DNA from 3 places in the Shivajiella indica genome. Region 1 is predicted to be linked to each of the others. Evidence: riboswitches for the same ligand, from Rfam matches in the RefSeq annotation. Region 1 holds a riboswitch; each other region holds the start of a gene.

Region 1 (4,248 bases):
AAATGGTCCAGGCTGTTTGCCAGGTCCCTGGGCGTTAAATTGGGGAAATCATAGTAAAATGGCTTACCTGTGGCTGGGTTTTCAGAAAGGGGGCTTGTTGATCCATAACATGACCCCAAAAGATTTGCGCAGACAATGAAGTGTTTTGAAGGATCATAAAACTTATCTTCTCCCACAAGACCATTCCACCAATCGTTTACATTGGCATCACCGGTAAGTGCATGGATTACCCAGACTACATTGTCTTTTTCTGTTGTCAAATGCCCTTGTGTGGTGTAGGCAAGTTGAAAACCTTGTAAGTTCTCCCCTGATTCAAGTTCCAAAATACCTTCATGTTTGTAGGTTTCCTGCGCCATATCGATAATCAAATAATTACTCCTCAAATTCATTGCTTCCCACTGATTTTACTTTTTAATTTTTGGGACCATCCTGGAATTGAATGGCCCCAAATGTCCAAAAGGTTTGATAGTTAAACTTTTAAATTATTAAAGGCCTGCTGTAGGTCTTCTTTGATATCTTCTATATGCTCAATTCCCAAAGAGAGGCGCAAAAGGGTAGGGCTTACTCCGGCAGCCAGTTGCTCTTCTTCAGATAATTGTTGGTGGGTAGTGGCTGAAGGTTGTATTATAAGTGTTTTGGCATCACCCACATTGGCCAAGTGGGAAATCAATTTTAAGTTATTGATAAACTGGGTTGTTCCTTCCTTATCTCCTTTCAGTTCAAAGCTGAGAACACCTCCAAATCCATTGGGCAGATATTTCAAGGCAAGGGAATGATAAGGGGAAGATTTTAATCCAGGGTAATTGACCTTTTTTACTTTGGGGTGTTTTTCCAACCATTCCGCAATAGCCAGTGCATTATCAACTGTTTTTTGTACACGCAAAGAGAGGGTTTCCAGCCCCTGAATTAATAGGAAAGAATTAAATGGACTCAGTGCAGGGCCAAAATCTCTTAAGCCTTCCACCCTTGCCCTAATGGCAAAGGCAATATTGGGAAGACCTAATGGATTGTTTTCCCCAAAGATTTCCCAAAATTTTAACCCATGATATCCTTCAGACGGTTCGGTAAATTGAGGAAACTTTCCATTTCCCCAATTATAGTTGCCGCCATCTACAATAATCCCACCAATGGAAGTTCCATGTCCTCCTATCCATTTTGTGGCAGAGGCAGTCACAATATTGGCCCCATGTTTTAAGGGTTGGAAAAGATAACCGCCCGCACCAAATGTATTATCCACAATCAAAGGAATATCATGTTTTTGGGCAAGTTTGGCAATCGCTTCAAAATCAGGAATGTTGAATTCCGGATTCCCTATCGTCTCTAGGTAAATGGCCTTGGTTTTATTATCAATCAACTTTTCAAAATCAGAAGGGTTATCCCCTTTGGCAAACCTTGCTTCTATTCCTATTCTTTTAAACGCAACTTTAAACTGATTGTAAGTACCTCCATAAAGAAATGATGTAGAAACAAAATTTTCACCTACCTGTAGAATATTATTCAATGCCAGAAATTGGGCTGCCTGACCTGAAGCAGTTGCCAAAGCAGCAACCCCGCCTTCCAATGCAGCTACCCTTTGTTCAAAAACATCAGTAGTGGGATTCATAATCCGGGTATATATGTTTCCGAATTCTTTCAAGGCAAATAAGTTAGCTCCATGCTCTGCAGAATTAAAAATATAGGAGCTAGTCTGATAAATTGGTACAGCTCTGGAATTCGTGGCGGAATCCGGGGTGTGCCCTGCATGAAGCTGAAGCGTTTCAAAGCGATAATTGGACATGATTTTAGTGGTTTAGAAGTGAAAATTAAATAATTAAATAACTCTTGTATATGAAACAAGTACTGGGGGAAATTCCAAAACATGCATTGGAATGCTAATCTCAGAAGTATTTAAGCACAAATTAGAAAGGGAATTTTTGCAAAGCAAGAAAGGAATGCTCATGTTGTTCAGAATTTATATTTCCAATTGACAATAGGTACAATTGGCAGGAATTGGCACCTTGGATTTTCCAGGTTGCCAGAGGGTCTTCGAGCCTGTCTCTAACCTCTTCTTTATAAATCCCTACACGATAAAAGTGAAAGGATGATGCAAATTAAGAAGAGAGGATTAATAATTGCAAGGATTAATTGTTTTTTATTTGCAGTGATTTTTCTGTTCATTGAAGCGTAATAGTGTTCAAAAATGGACTTTCAATACTATGTTCCTGATGCTTGGGATAATAAATAAAAAATGGACTGAGCTAATCATCTGCCATTCAAGATTTTTGCGACCTTTTTGAAAAATAATTGTTTGGAAGCAAATCAGATGGAAAAAATTGGCATTCGTTTGGTGGAATATAGAAAAAAAATGAATTAATAATTGTATGAAAAGTTCGCTAGTTTCCAGAGGGTTTACATCCATTCTATCAAATAAAAAAATAAATCTGATTTTCACACAGGTATTTCTTTTAGGATCCCTGATGTTTCTTAGCAGCTGTCTGGGCGATGATCTTACAGTGGTCTCTGAATTAAACCAGGACTTTGAAGGTATTACCGAAGTGGAAGTTGATGGAGCCTTCATGGATGTCCAGTATATCGGTGAAAGTGGAAAGCAGGTCTTGAACCTGGATGCAGTTTTAAGGTCTAATTCTGATAAAAAGTATGAGGTGAAATACCGAATTGTTGGTAGCACCCTTCAGGTGTTCATCGAAACCAATAGCCGCCTTTTTAGTGGAGGTGCAAAAGGAGAAGGCTATATCAAACTCACAGGTCCCAGAAATATGAAGCTGGATCTTGAAGCAGGTTCAGGAAGTGTAGATGCCCACAATGTGGTAGCCACAGAAATCGAACTTAATGTGGGGTCAGGAACCATAAGTGGCAGAAACATTACAAGCCCAAAAATTTCCTTGATTGTTTCCTCCGGTTCAGGGAGAGTTGAGGATATTACCGGCTTGGTAAAAGCTACAATAGCTTCAGGGAAGTTGGATTTGGTAAGAATAGACGGTGATGTAGAGGGAGAAGGATCCTCTGGACAAATTGCATTTATTGATATTAACGGATCGGTAAAATCGAATATAAGTTCAGGAAAAATTGAAATGACCAATGTCAAATCCATTGGTCAGATCAATGTTTCTTCCGGACAATTATTTGCTACAAATTCAGGACTAAGCCCGCAGACCAACCTGAAAGCTTCCTCTGGAAATATTTATATTCAGACTTTCAGCAACCTTATGGATTATAATTATAACATAACTGCCGGTAGCGGAACAGTAAGGGTAGGGGATGCCCAATCCTCAGGGACATTGAACATCAATAATGGTTCCGCTAATACCATCAGGGGTGAAGTGAGTTCCGGTAAGATTGAAATTGTCAATTAATGATTTTTTCAATTTTCACGGCCGTACCTGCAGCAGTGACCATCAGCATTCCATCACGTATAGTTTCGTAATCCAGATCGATTCCGATAACCGCATTGGCTCCAAATGCTTTGGCCTGCATTTCCATTTCTGCCATGGCAGTTGCTTTTGCTTCTCTTAAAACGCGTTCATAAGCCCCCGAACGGCCACCGACTATGTCGGTGATACTGGCAAAGAAATCTTTAAATACATTGGCTCCAATGATAGTTTCTCCTGAAACTATTCCTAAATAGGAAGTGATTTTATAACCTTCAAGTTGGTTTGTTGTACTTACGATCATAACTGATATCTAAATAAAAACCGCAGTCAATTTTGACTGCGGTTTAAACATAATTTACTTTTAGTTTTTTTCCAAACCCGGTGATCTTTCCAAAAATTCCTGATACAGTTTAATATGCCTGTTGCTCATTGGAATTCTATATCCTTCGATGAAGACATGTCTGATTTGGGTTTTTGTTTCGAATGGATCTCCGGTGGAGACCAATAATGTAGCATCTTTCCCTTCCTCTATGGAACCCATTTTATCCGCAATGCCAAATACTTCTGCCGCATTGATGGTAACTGCTTTGAGTGCCTCTTCTTTTCCCATACCATAAGCCGCAGCAAAGCCAGCATTAAAGGGTAAGTTTCTGGTATTTTCAGCATCATTTGATCGGATTACCACTTTTACACCTGCTTTTGCCATTTTTCCCGGGTTGGTATAAGAAGCATCAAATCTATCTGATTGTCTTGTTGGAATTGAAAGCATGGGGCCGGTAATCACCGGGAATTTGGCTTCTGCAATTTTATCTGCAACTCTCCATCCTTCAGCCACACCGGTTAATATAGCCTTGATATTTTTGGACTTTAGCCATGC
Region 2 (4,248 bases), on a different contig from region 1:
GTCTCCTCTGAAATAGCTTCTCCAGCAATCGGAACGGACTTGGATGCGTCAGTAACATGAATTACCATTCCACTGTAAACAGGATCAATTTTCACTGCTGTATGGATCCTTGAGGTTGTTGCCCCACCTATTAAAAGTGGAATTTTTAAACCCTGTCTTTCCATTTCTGAAGCTACATAAACCATCTCATCCAAAGATGGGGTAATCAAACCACTCAACCCTATGATATCTACTTTGTTCTTTACCGCCTCATCAATAATCTTCTGCGCATCGACCATCACACCCAAATCAATGATCTGATAACTATTACACGCCAATACCACTCCTACAATATTCTTCCCAATATCATGTACATCGCCTTTTACTGTTGCCAGTAAAATTTTCTTGATACTGCTTTGCTCTGCATTAAACCCTATATCACCAATCTTAGGCATAAACGGTTCCAAATATGCGACGGCCTTCTTCATCACCCTAGCAGACTTTACCACCTGTGGAAGAAACATTTTACCTTCTCCAAATAAGTCTCCTACTACATTCATACCATCCATTAATGGACCTTCAATTACCTTCAATGGGTTTTGATACTTTAACCTTGCCTCTTCGGTATCCTCTATAATATAATCTATGACTCCTTTTACAAGTGCATGTTCAATTCTTTTTTCAACCGGATCGGATCTCCATGTCTCTGTAACAGTTTCCTTTTTTTCATCTGATTTGACAGTTTCTGCAAAAGCCAATAATGTTTCAGTCGCATCATCAGACCTGTCAAAAAGAACATCTTCAACTTTTTTAAGAAGGTCTTTTGGAATATCATCATAGACTTCCAACATGGTAGGATTGACGATACCCATATCCATTCCATGTTGAATGGCATGGTAAAGAAAAGCCGCATGCATCGCTTCTCTTACCGGATTGTTACCTCTAAAGGAGAAACTAACATTACTTACTCCTCCGCTGACCTTGGCCCCAGGTAAATTTTGTTTGATCCATTGAGTGGCGTGAAAAAAATCAAGTGCATTTTTCCTGTGTTCTTCCATACCGGTAGCTACTGGAAAAATGTTTGGGTCAAAAATAATATCCTGAGGGTTAAAACTGACTATTTTGACCAAGATATCATAACTCCTCTTGCAGATATCAATTCTTCTCTGATAAGTATCAGCCTGACCTCCCTCATCAAAAGCCATTACTACCACAGCAGCTCCAAATTTTTTGATGGTTTTTGCCTGGTGAATAAATTCTTCCTCTCCATTCTTCAAACTAATGGAATTAACAATCCCTTTTCCCTGAATACATTTCAGACCTGCCAAAATAATTTCCCAGCGGGATGAGTCAATCATAATAGGAATTCTGCTTATTTCAGGCTCAGAGGCAATCAGGTTTAAAAATTTCTGCATGGCCGCGACCCCATCCAACATGCCTTCATCCATGCAGACATCTAAAATCTGCGCGCCTCCCCTGACTTGATCCAGAGCAATTTCAAGCGCTTCATCATATTGTCCGTTCAAAATGAGCCTTGCAAATTTTTTAGATCCGGTCACATTGGTCCGCTCACCAATATTAACAAAATTGATTTCTGGGGAAAAAACCAAAGGTTCTAAACCAGAAAGTTTTAATAGGTTAGATTGTTGGATTTTACTCATCTTCTTTCTGCTCGAATTCTAATTTTCTAGGCTGATACTTTTCTGCAATTTTTGCAATTGCAGCAATATGTTCTGGCGTAGTACCACAACAACCTCCTAGGATATTGACATGGCCTTCCTTCAGAAATTCCTCTATTTGGTTGGCCATTTCTTCTGCTCCTTGATCATACAGACCAAATTCATTGGGTAATCCGGCATTGGGGTAAGCAGAAACATAAAAAGGAGCATTGTCAGCAATTACTTTTAAATACGGTCTTAATTCCTTTGCTCCGAGCGCACAGTTCAGCCCTACACTAAACAAAGGAACATGGGAAACCGAAATCAGGAAAGCTTCAGTATTCTGACCCGATAGTGTTCTTCCTGATGCATCAGTAATGGTTCCAGAAATCATTACAGGAATTCCCCCTTCCTCGGGACTTAAAGGAAGCCCCCTTTCTTCAAAAACTTCCTGAATGGCAAATAATGCTGCTTTCGCATTTAAGGTATCAAAAATAGTCTCCACCAATAAAATATCAGCTCCTCCATCCAAAAGTCCTCTTACCTGTTCCTTGTATGCTTCTGACAATTGATCAAATGTTATTGCCCTAAAACCCGGATCGTTCACATCTGGGGAAATTGAGGCTGTTTTATTTGTCGGTCCCAAAGCACCTGCAACAAATCGGGGTTTTTCCGGATTTTTAGCAGTAAATTCATCAGCAACCTTTCTGGCAATTTTAGCAGAATGGAAATTTATATCATAGGCTAAGTGCCGTAGACCATAGTCCTCCTGAGCAATAGAAGTGCCGCTGAATGTATTGGTTTCAATGATATCGGATCCTGCTTCCAAATAGGCAGCATGTATGGCCTTGATGATTTCAGGTTTTGAAAGGGACAATAAATCATTATTGCCTTTAAGAGGTTTGGGGTGATTAGCCAATTCAGGGGTCCTGAAGTCTTCTTCTGAAAGTTTATACCGTTGGATCATGGTGCCCATGGCACCATCCAAAATCAGGATTTTTTTCTTGGCTAAGGAAAGTAATAACTCGCTTCTGTTCATTACATTATCAGATAAAAGCTTATGCGAGTCAAACCGGATGAAAATGAAATTCTTCCGCTCATCTTTTTCCGGCGTTTCCGGAATGGGAATTAGCACCTTGTTTATTCAGGTTGCTAAGACTTCACAGGGCCCATCCCTCAGTCTTTCTCGATAAGCAAGTTCAAAGTTAATCTCAAAAAATTAAAATTATTACAATTTTCTAAAAATTATCAGTTTTTACATTGAAAACTCCCATAAGCGCTAAAATAATTATAGATATTTCAATGTTTCACCTCTTTGTTTGAATTAACAATTAACTCTCTTATTTTGGGCAAAAATAAAATCCTAAACCATGAAAAGACTTATTCTTGCTTTTATTTTGCCAGTACTTTTAAGTTGTTCCAATGAAAACACAACTTCATCAACCATTGAAAAAACCAGTACTTGGAATGCAGAAAAAAAACTGGAAGAATTGGGGATTACTTTGCCGGAAGCCAGCTCTCCTGTTGCCAATTATGTGAATGCTGTAAGAGTTGGAAATCTGCTTTTTTTGTCAGGAAAAGGACCTGGACTACCTGATGGTTCTTATATAACAGGAAAAGTCGGAGAAGATTTAAGTATAGAAGAAGGTAGAGAGGCTGCAAAATTGGTTGGAATTGCTCAACTCGCTGTTTTAAAATCAGAATTGGGTGACTTAAATAAAGTAAAAAGAATTGTAAAAGTCCTGGGTATGGTAAATTGTAGCCCGGAATTTACCCAGCAACCTCAGGTAATCAATGGTTTTTCCGATTTAATGGTAGAAGTTTTTGGAGAAAAAGGAAAACATGCCCGATCTGCAGTCGGCATGAATGCCCTGCCTATGAATATTGCAGTGGAAATCGAGGTTATTGTTGAGGTTGAAGATTAAAAACTCAAAGCCTGATTCCAACACTGAATTGAAGGTAAGGATTAGCCATATATTTGAACATAGATAAGCCTGCAAGATTGTAAGGACTCAATGCGATTTCATATCCTGAATGTGCACCTAAAACCAAATCAAAGGCATTTTTTTGGTTTAGTGGAATGCCATAGGTAATGAAAAGCTCTGGTTTGGCCATGGCACCATAAGTTCTTAGATAACCATCGTAATCAGGTTCTTCAAACAATCTTGGGAAATCCGGCTTATTGTCATAGGTAATTGTGTATCTCAGGTTCCCAAAACCCAATCCTGCCAAAGCACCCATTTCAAGGTTTCTTAAATCCAAAAATTTAAGGCCTCCATTTGCATAAACACGGATGCTACTTAAGGTATGGGATTGGGTATCACTTGCCTTTCCGCCTAAACCAAGATTGAAAAAGTCTATCCCATACATTAAATTTTTGCTATAACCCAACACTTTCAGGCCCCAATTGCTTGGTTTACCCGAGAATGGCTGTAATCCATTGTCAACCAAATGCCTGTTAAGTGCATCAGGACTTGTAAAATGCACGCCATAAAAGATATGTGCCCCCAAGGCTGCATCCTTATAAAAATAGTTGTAATCAGGTAATGTCAAGCCAGCTCCAATCTTAAAAAAGGCCCCGGATTGTAGCGTATTAAAACTGATCCCATTT
Region 3 (4,248 bases), on a different contig from region 1:
CCTCTATCAATGCTTCATGAATAACTCGTGAAATCATTAAAGGCGGTAGATCACCTTCAAATATTTTCGTGAAATTTCCCTGATTGGGAGTAAATGCCTGCACCAATCCCATGGCAATTAATTGTTCTTTTAGGTTGTTGATTTTATGCTTGATTTTAAACTTGGGCATTTTAAGGACAACTTCACTTTCAAAGGAATTTTTTGACCATTGGTTCAGGTTTTCAGGTGTAATTTCAGAGACTATGTCGTTAAGATTGCCGTTTTTTGGCTGAATGACAGCCATTTGGTATTGACCTGTACTGTAAGGAATTTCATAGTAATTCACCTTGCCATTGCCTCCGATGTGCATTTTGATTTTGACGGAAGAATCCATCATATCTACTTCTACACTGCCGCCATTTTCAGGATAAAATGCTTCTTTTTTTGTGTTTTTAGGGTCAAATTGATATTTCCAATCTCCTTTGAAATATATGGCATTGACAAGGTACATGACAGCATCTCCTGGGATTCCATCCAAGATATCTTTGATGAGGTCATTGGTCTGGGAAGCAATCCAATTGTTAATGATCTGATGCGCATTGGGTTGGCCAAAATCCAATGCACTTACATTGGCATTATAATAGGTGTTCATGGCATCCTTGAATGATGCCTTTACTTGAAGCCCTTCCCTGTACCAAATCCCATTTGCTATATTCACTTTTACTTTGGAATCCACATTCATCAAATATTCTGTCAGACTTTGGACAGCTTGATTCGCTTCTTCCTCACTTAAACCATAAAAGGCAAGGACATCCAAAAATTCCTGAAGCACATTACCTTCATTTCCATTCATGGCCATGGAAAGGGCTTGGTGGATGCTAAAAGGTCCAGTAAAATAATTGTCCAAATTTTCTTTTTCCATTTCCTGGAAAAAACGAATAGCGAATTCAGCATTGCTTTGGACCATTTCAGTCTCGCTTGCTGACATTTGTCTGACGTTGGCTTCCATAGGTCCAATATCAGTGTTCTGCATGGGATTGCAAGATGCGGCTAATAGAAATAGAATGCTCAGAGATAAAAATAGATTTTTCATGGCTTAAGTATTTGATTATCTATAATATTAAGACGTGAAAAATTACTTTTCCGCTACATATGTCCATAATAATTTAGTCTTTTTGTCACCTTGATTTATTCAAAGCCATTTCAATGTCCTGAATGATATCATCCTGATGTTCCAAGCCTACGGATATCCGGATCAGACCATCGGTAATTCCAACTTTTTCTCTTTCTTCGGTGCTGAGTTTACTGTGGGTTGTAGTGGCCGGATGGGTCACAATACTTCTACTGTCTCCCAAATTAGGTGTGATTGATATCATTTGCAGGTTGTCAATAAATTTCTGAGCTCTGTATATTCCTCCTTTTAAAGTAAGGGTTACAATACCTCCTCCATATTTCATTTGTTTTTTAGCCAGATGAAATTGGGGGTGGGAGGGGAGAAAGGGATACTTTACAAATTCCAGATCCTTACTGTTTTGAAAATATTTTGCCACTGCCAGCGCATTGGAACAATGTCTGTCCATGCGGATGGCAAGTGTTTCCATGCTTTTGGAAAGAATCCATGCATTAAAGGGAGACATAGATGGGCCGGTATGCCTTGCAAAAAAGGTTACTTCCTCAATGAGTTTTTTATGGCCCAGAATCAAGCCCCCCAAGACCCTTCCCTGACCGTCAATGTATTTGGTTGCAGAATGGGTAACGATATGGGCTCCCCATTTTGCAGGTTGCTGGAGATAAGGTGTAGCAAAGCAATTGTCTACAACCAAAATCAAGTTATGAGCAGTTGCAAATTGGCCCGCCCATTCCAGGTCAATGATTTCAAGTCCTGGATTGGAGGGGGTCTCAATAAATAGCATTTTGGTATTGGGGCGTACTAACTTTTCCCAGTTTCCAATGTCTGAAATGTCCCCATAAGTGGAACTAATTCCCCATTTTGGGAATAACTTGGTCAGGAGTTGATGCGTAGAACCGAATAGAGATCGTGAGGCCAATATATGATCTCCTTGTTGGAGCAATGCCGCGATGCTTCCAAACATTGCGGCCATTCCTGAAGCAGTAGTAATTCCATCCTCAGCTCCTTCTGCGGCACAGACTTTTTGAATCAACTCAGCAGTATTGGGATTGGAATACCTGGAATAAATATTTCCTTCAACTTCATCTGCAAACATCTGCCTTGCTTCTTCCGCACTTTCAAAGGTAAAAGAGGAAGTCAGGTAAATGGGAGAAGAATGCTCTCTTTGATTGGATTTGGCACTACTGAGCCTGATGGCCTCGGTTTCAAAATGGGGCATATTAGATGTTTGATTTATTAGTGAATAACATGTTGGGTTGATTAAAATATAAACTGAATAAGGGCATAGACCTGGCCATTAAAAGACCTCCATCTCTTAAGATAAAATCAGTGCTAAGGTAAATCCGGAGATTATAAAATCTGAAAAATTTATATTGAAAACGCGCTATTTTCCAAGTCTTGGTAAATGGTACATGGTACTTGGTACAACAGTATTTTATTCTTGGCATATCATCTAATTTATAGTCCCCTTTTTGGGCAGGTTTTGGCACCTTTCCTAAGGATTAGGGTGGTTGCCAGAGGATCATAGAGCCTGTTCTCTCACCTCTTCTTTATAAATCAGTAAACTGAAGTGCTACAAAGTAAAACCAGGGTTATTATAAAAGCAAATTTTTGGCTTTTTAAAGTATTAAAGTTTTATGATACTAGATTAAGTTTAATTCAGAACTTCTTTTAAATCATACTAGATGCTGATTTCACATGGCACATAGTACTTTGTACAAAACTTAATCATTAAACTGCGTCATCGTCATATTAATCCCTACCGTGCAAAAGCTAAGAATCATTTCAATGGCTTTATCCATGAAAATTGGTAGTTCATCAATTTCTTTTTGACTCCACCTACCTAGTACGTATTCTACCTGTTTCCCTTTGGGAAAATCATCTCCAATACCGAATCTCAGCCTCGGATAATCCTGACCGCCACAAATGGCTTCAATATTTTTTAACCCATTATGTCCTGCTGCGGAACCCTTTCCTCTCATTCTCAAGCTCCCAAAGGGTAATGCCACATCATCAACAATGACCAGGATATTTTCTTTGGGAATATTGAGTTCTTTCATCCAATAATTTACAGCCTTCCCACATAGGTTCATGTAGGTGGTGGGCTTGATCAGGTAAATCTGCCTGCTTTTATATTTGAAATGGGAAGTAAATGCCAGACGATCGCTTTTCCATTCTACCCTTTGCTTGTCTGCCAAGCGGTCCATAGTAAGAAAACCCACGTTGTGACGGGTCAGTTCATATTCCGGTCCAATGTTGCCAAGTCCAACAATAAGGTATTTCATGAATAATTGATTTGATAGAATTGGGCAAAAATAAAAAATCCTGCTTAAGGTCTAAGCAGGATTTTAATTTATCGTATTTAAAATCGGGATTACTCGCCTTTTTTACCTCTAAGTGCTCTTGGAATACCTATGGTAACAATAGAAACATTGGGGCTGGTTAAAATTTCGAAACCTTCAACCTGTAATTCGCCAACTTTGAAGGACTTGCCTAGGTCCAAATTTGAGATATCAACAATAACTTTATCAGGTAGATTAGCTGCCAAGCCTTTAACTGATAATTTTCTGGTTTTGATTTCCAGTTTACCACCTTTTTGGATACCTGGAGAGGTACCAACAATCTCAACCGGCACTTCAAATTTGATTGGTCTGTCTTCGCTGAAAGCCAAGAAGTCAGCGTGCAACAATACTTCTGATACTGGATGGAACTGGGCATCTTTCAATACAGCCTTCATTTTTTGTCCTTCTACATTCAGGTCAACCATGTGCACATCCGGAGTGTAGATCAGGTCTCTGAAAAGAATGGCAGGAGAGTGGAAGTGAATCTGCTCTTTGATAGCCGGACCATAAACAACACAAGGAACACTACCTTCCTCGCGGATCTGCTTAAGTTCTGCACCATCGAGATTTGCTCTTTTAAACCCTATAATCTCTAGTGATTTCATAATTTTGTTTGTTTAAAGTTTTTTCAATTTAAAGAAAGCTTCCTAATCTATGGGACACTTCCTTTAATCAGGGTGCAAAGATAGGGGATATTTTTTTTATTACAATTTGTTTTAATTAATAATCCGATAAACTAAAATATCTCTTTAAAAAGTATAGTTCCGAAGATTACCGATCATAGGGTTTTCTTAATGA

Evidence for each region. Region 1 has a riboswitch for S-adenosylmethionine ahead of ACFSKV_RS15410 (O-acetylhomoserine aminocarboxypropyltransferase/cysteine synthase family protein). Riboswitches for the same ligand answer to the same signal wherever they lie in the genome.
Region 2: it holds a riboswitch for S-adenosylmethionine, as region 1 does, so the genes downstream of both, ACFSKV_RS17455 (homocysteine S-methyltransferase family protein) here and ACFSKV_RS15410 (O-acetylhomoserine aminocarboxypropyltransferase/cysteine synthase family protein) in region 1, are expected to answer to the same signal.
Region 3: it holds a riboswitch for S-adenosylmethionine, as region 1 does, so the genes downstream of both, ACFSKV_RS17230 (trans-sulfuration enzyme family protein) here and ACFSKV_RS15410 (O-acetylhomoserine aminocarboxypropyltransferase/cysteine synthase family protein) in region 1, are expected to answer to the same signal.

The regions. Positions count from the first base shown of each region.
Region 1 covers NZ_JBHUIV010000020.1:287,745-291,992, forward strand. The annotation lists gene ACFSKV_RS15405 (homoserine O-acetyltransferase family protein) at 1-389, opposite strand, end outside; gene ACFSKV_RS15410 (O-acetylhomoserine aminocarboxypropyltransferase/cysteine synthase family protein) at 470-1,777, opposite strand; SAM riboswitch class I at 1,949-2,058, opposite strand; gene ACFSKV_RS15415 (DUF4097 family beta strand repeat-containing protein) at 2,361-3,353, shown strand; gene ACFSKV_RS15420 (YbjQ family protein) at 3,346-3,672, opposite strand; gene ACFSKV_RS15425 (amidohydrolase family protein) at 3,733-4,248, opposite strand, start outside.
Region 2 covers NZ_JBHUIV010000025.1:250,744-254,991, forward strand. The annotation lists gene metH (methionine synthase) at 1-1,640, opposite strand, end outside; gene ACFSKV_RS17455 (homocysteine S-methyltransferase family protein) at 1,633-2,676, opposite strand; SAM riboswitch class I at 2,732-2,833, opposite strand; gene ACFSKV_RS17460 (RidA family protein) at 3,008-3,562, shown strand; gene ACFSKV_RS17465 (hypothetical protein) at 3,567-4,248, opposite strand, start outside.
Region 3 covers NZ_JBHUIV010000025.1:189,900-194,147, reverse strand. The annotation lists gene ACFSKV_RS17235 (serpin family protein) at 1-1,072, opposite strand, end outside; gene ACFSKV_RS17230 (trans-sulfuration enzyme family protein) at 1,158-2,327, opposite strand; SAM riboswitch class I at 2,564-2,667, opposite strand; gene pth (aminoacyl-tRNA hydrolase) at 2,833-3,393, opposite strand; gene ACFSKV_RS17220 (50S ribosomal protein L25/general stress protein Ctc) at 3,483-4,055, opposite strand.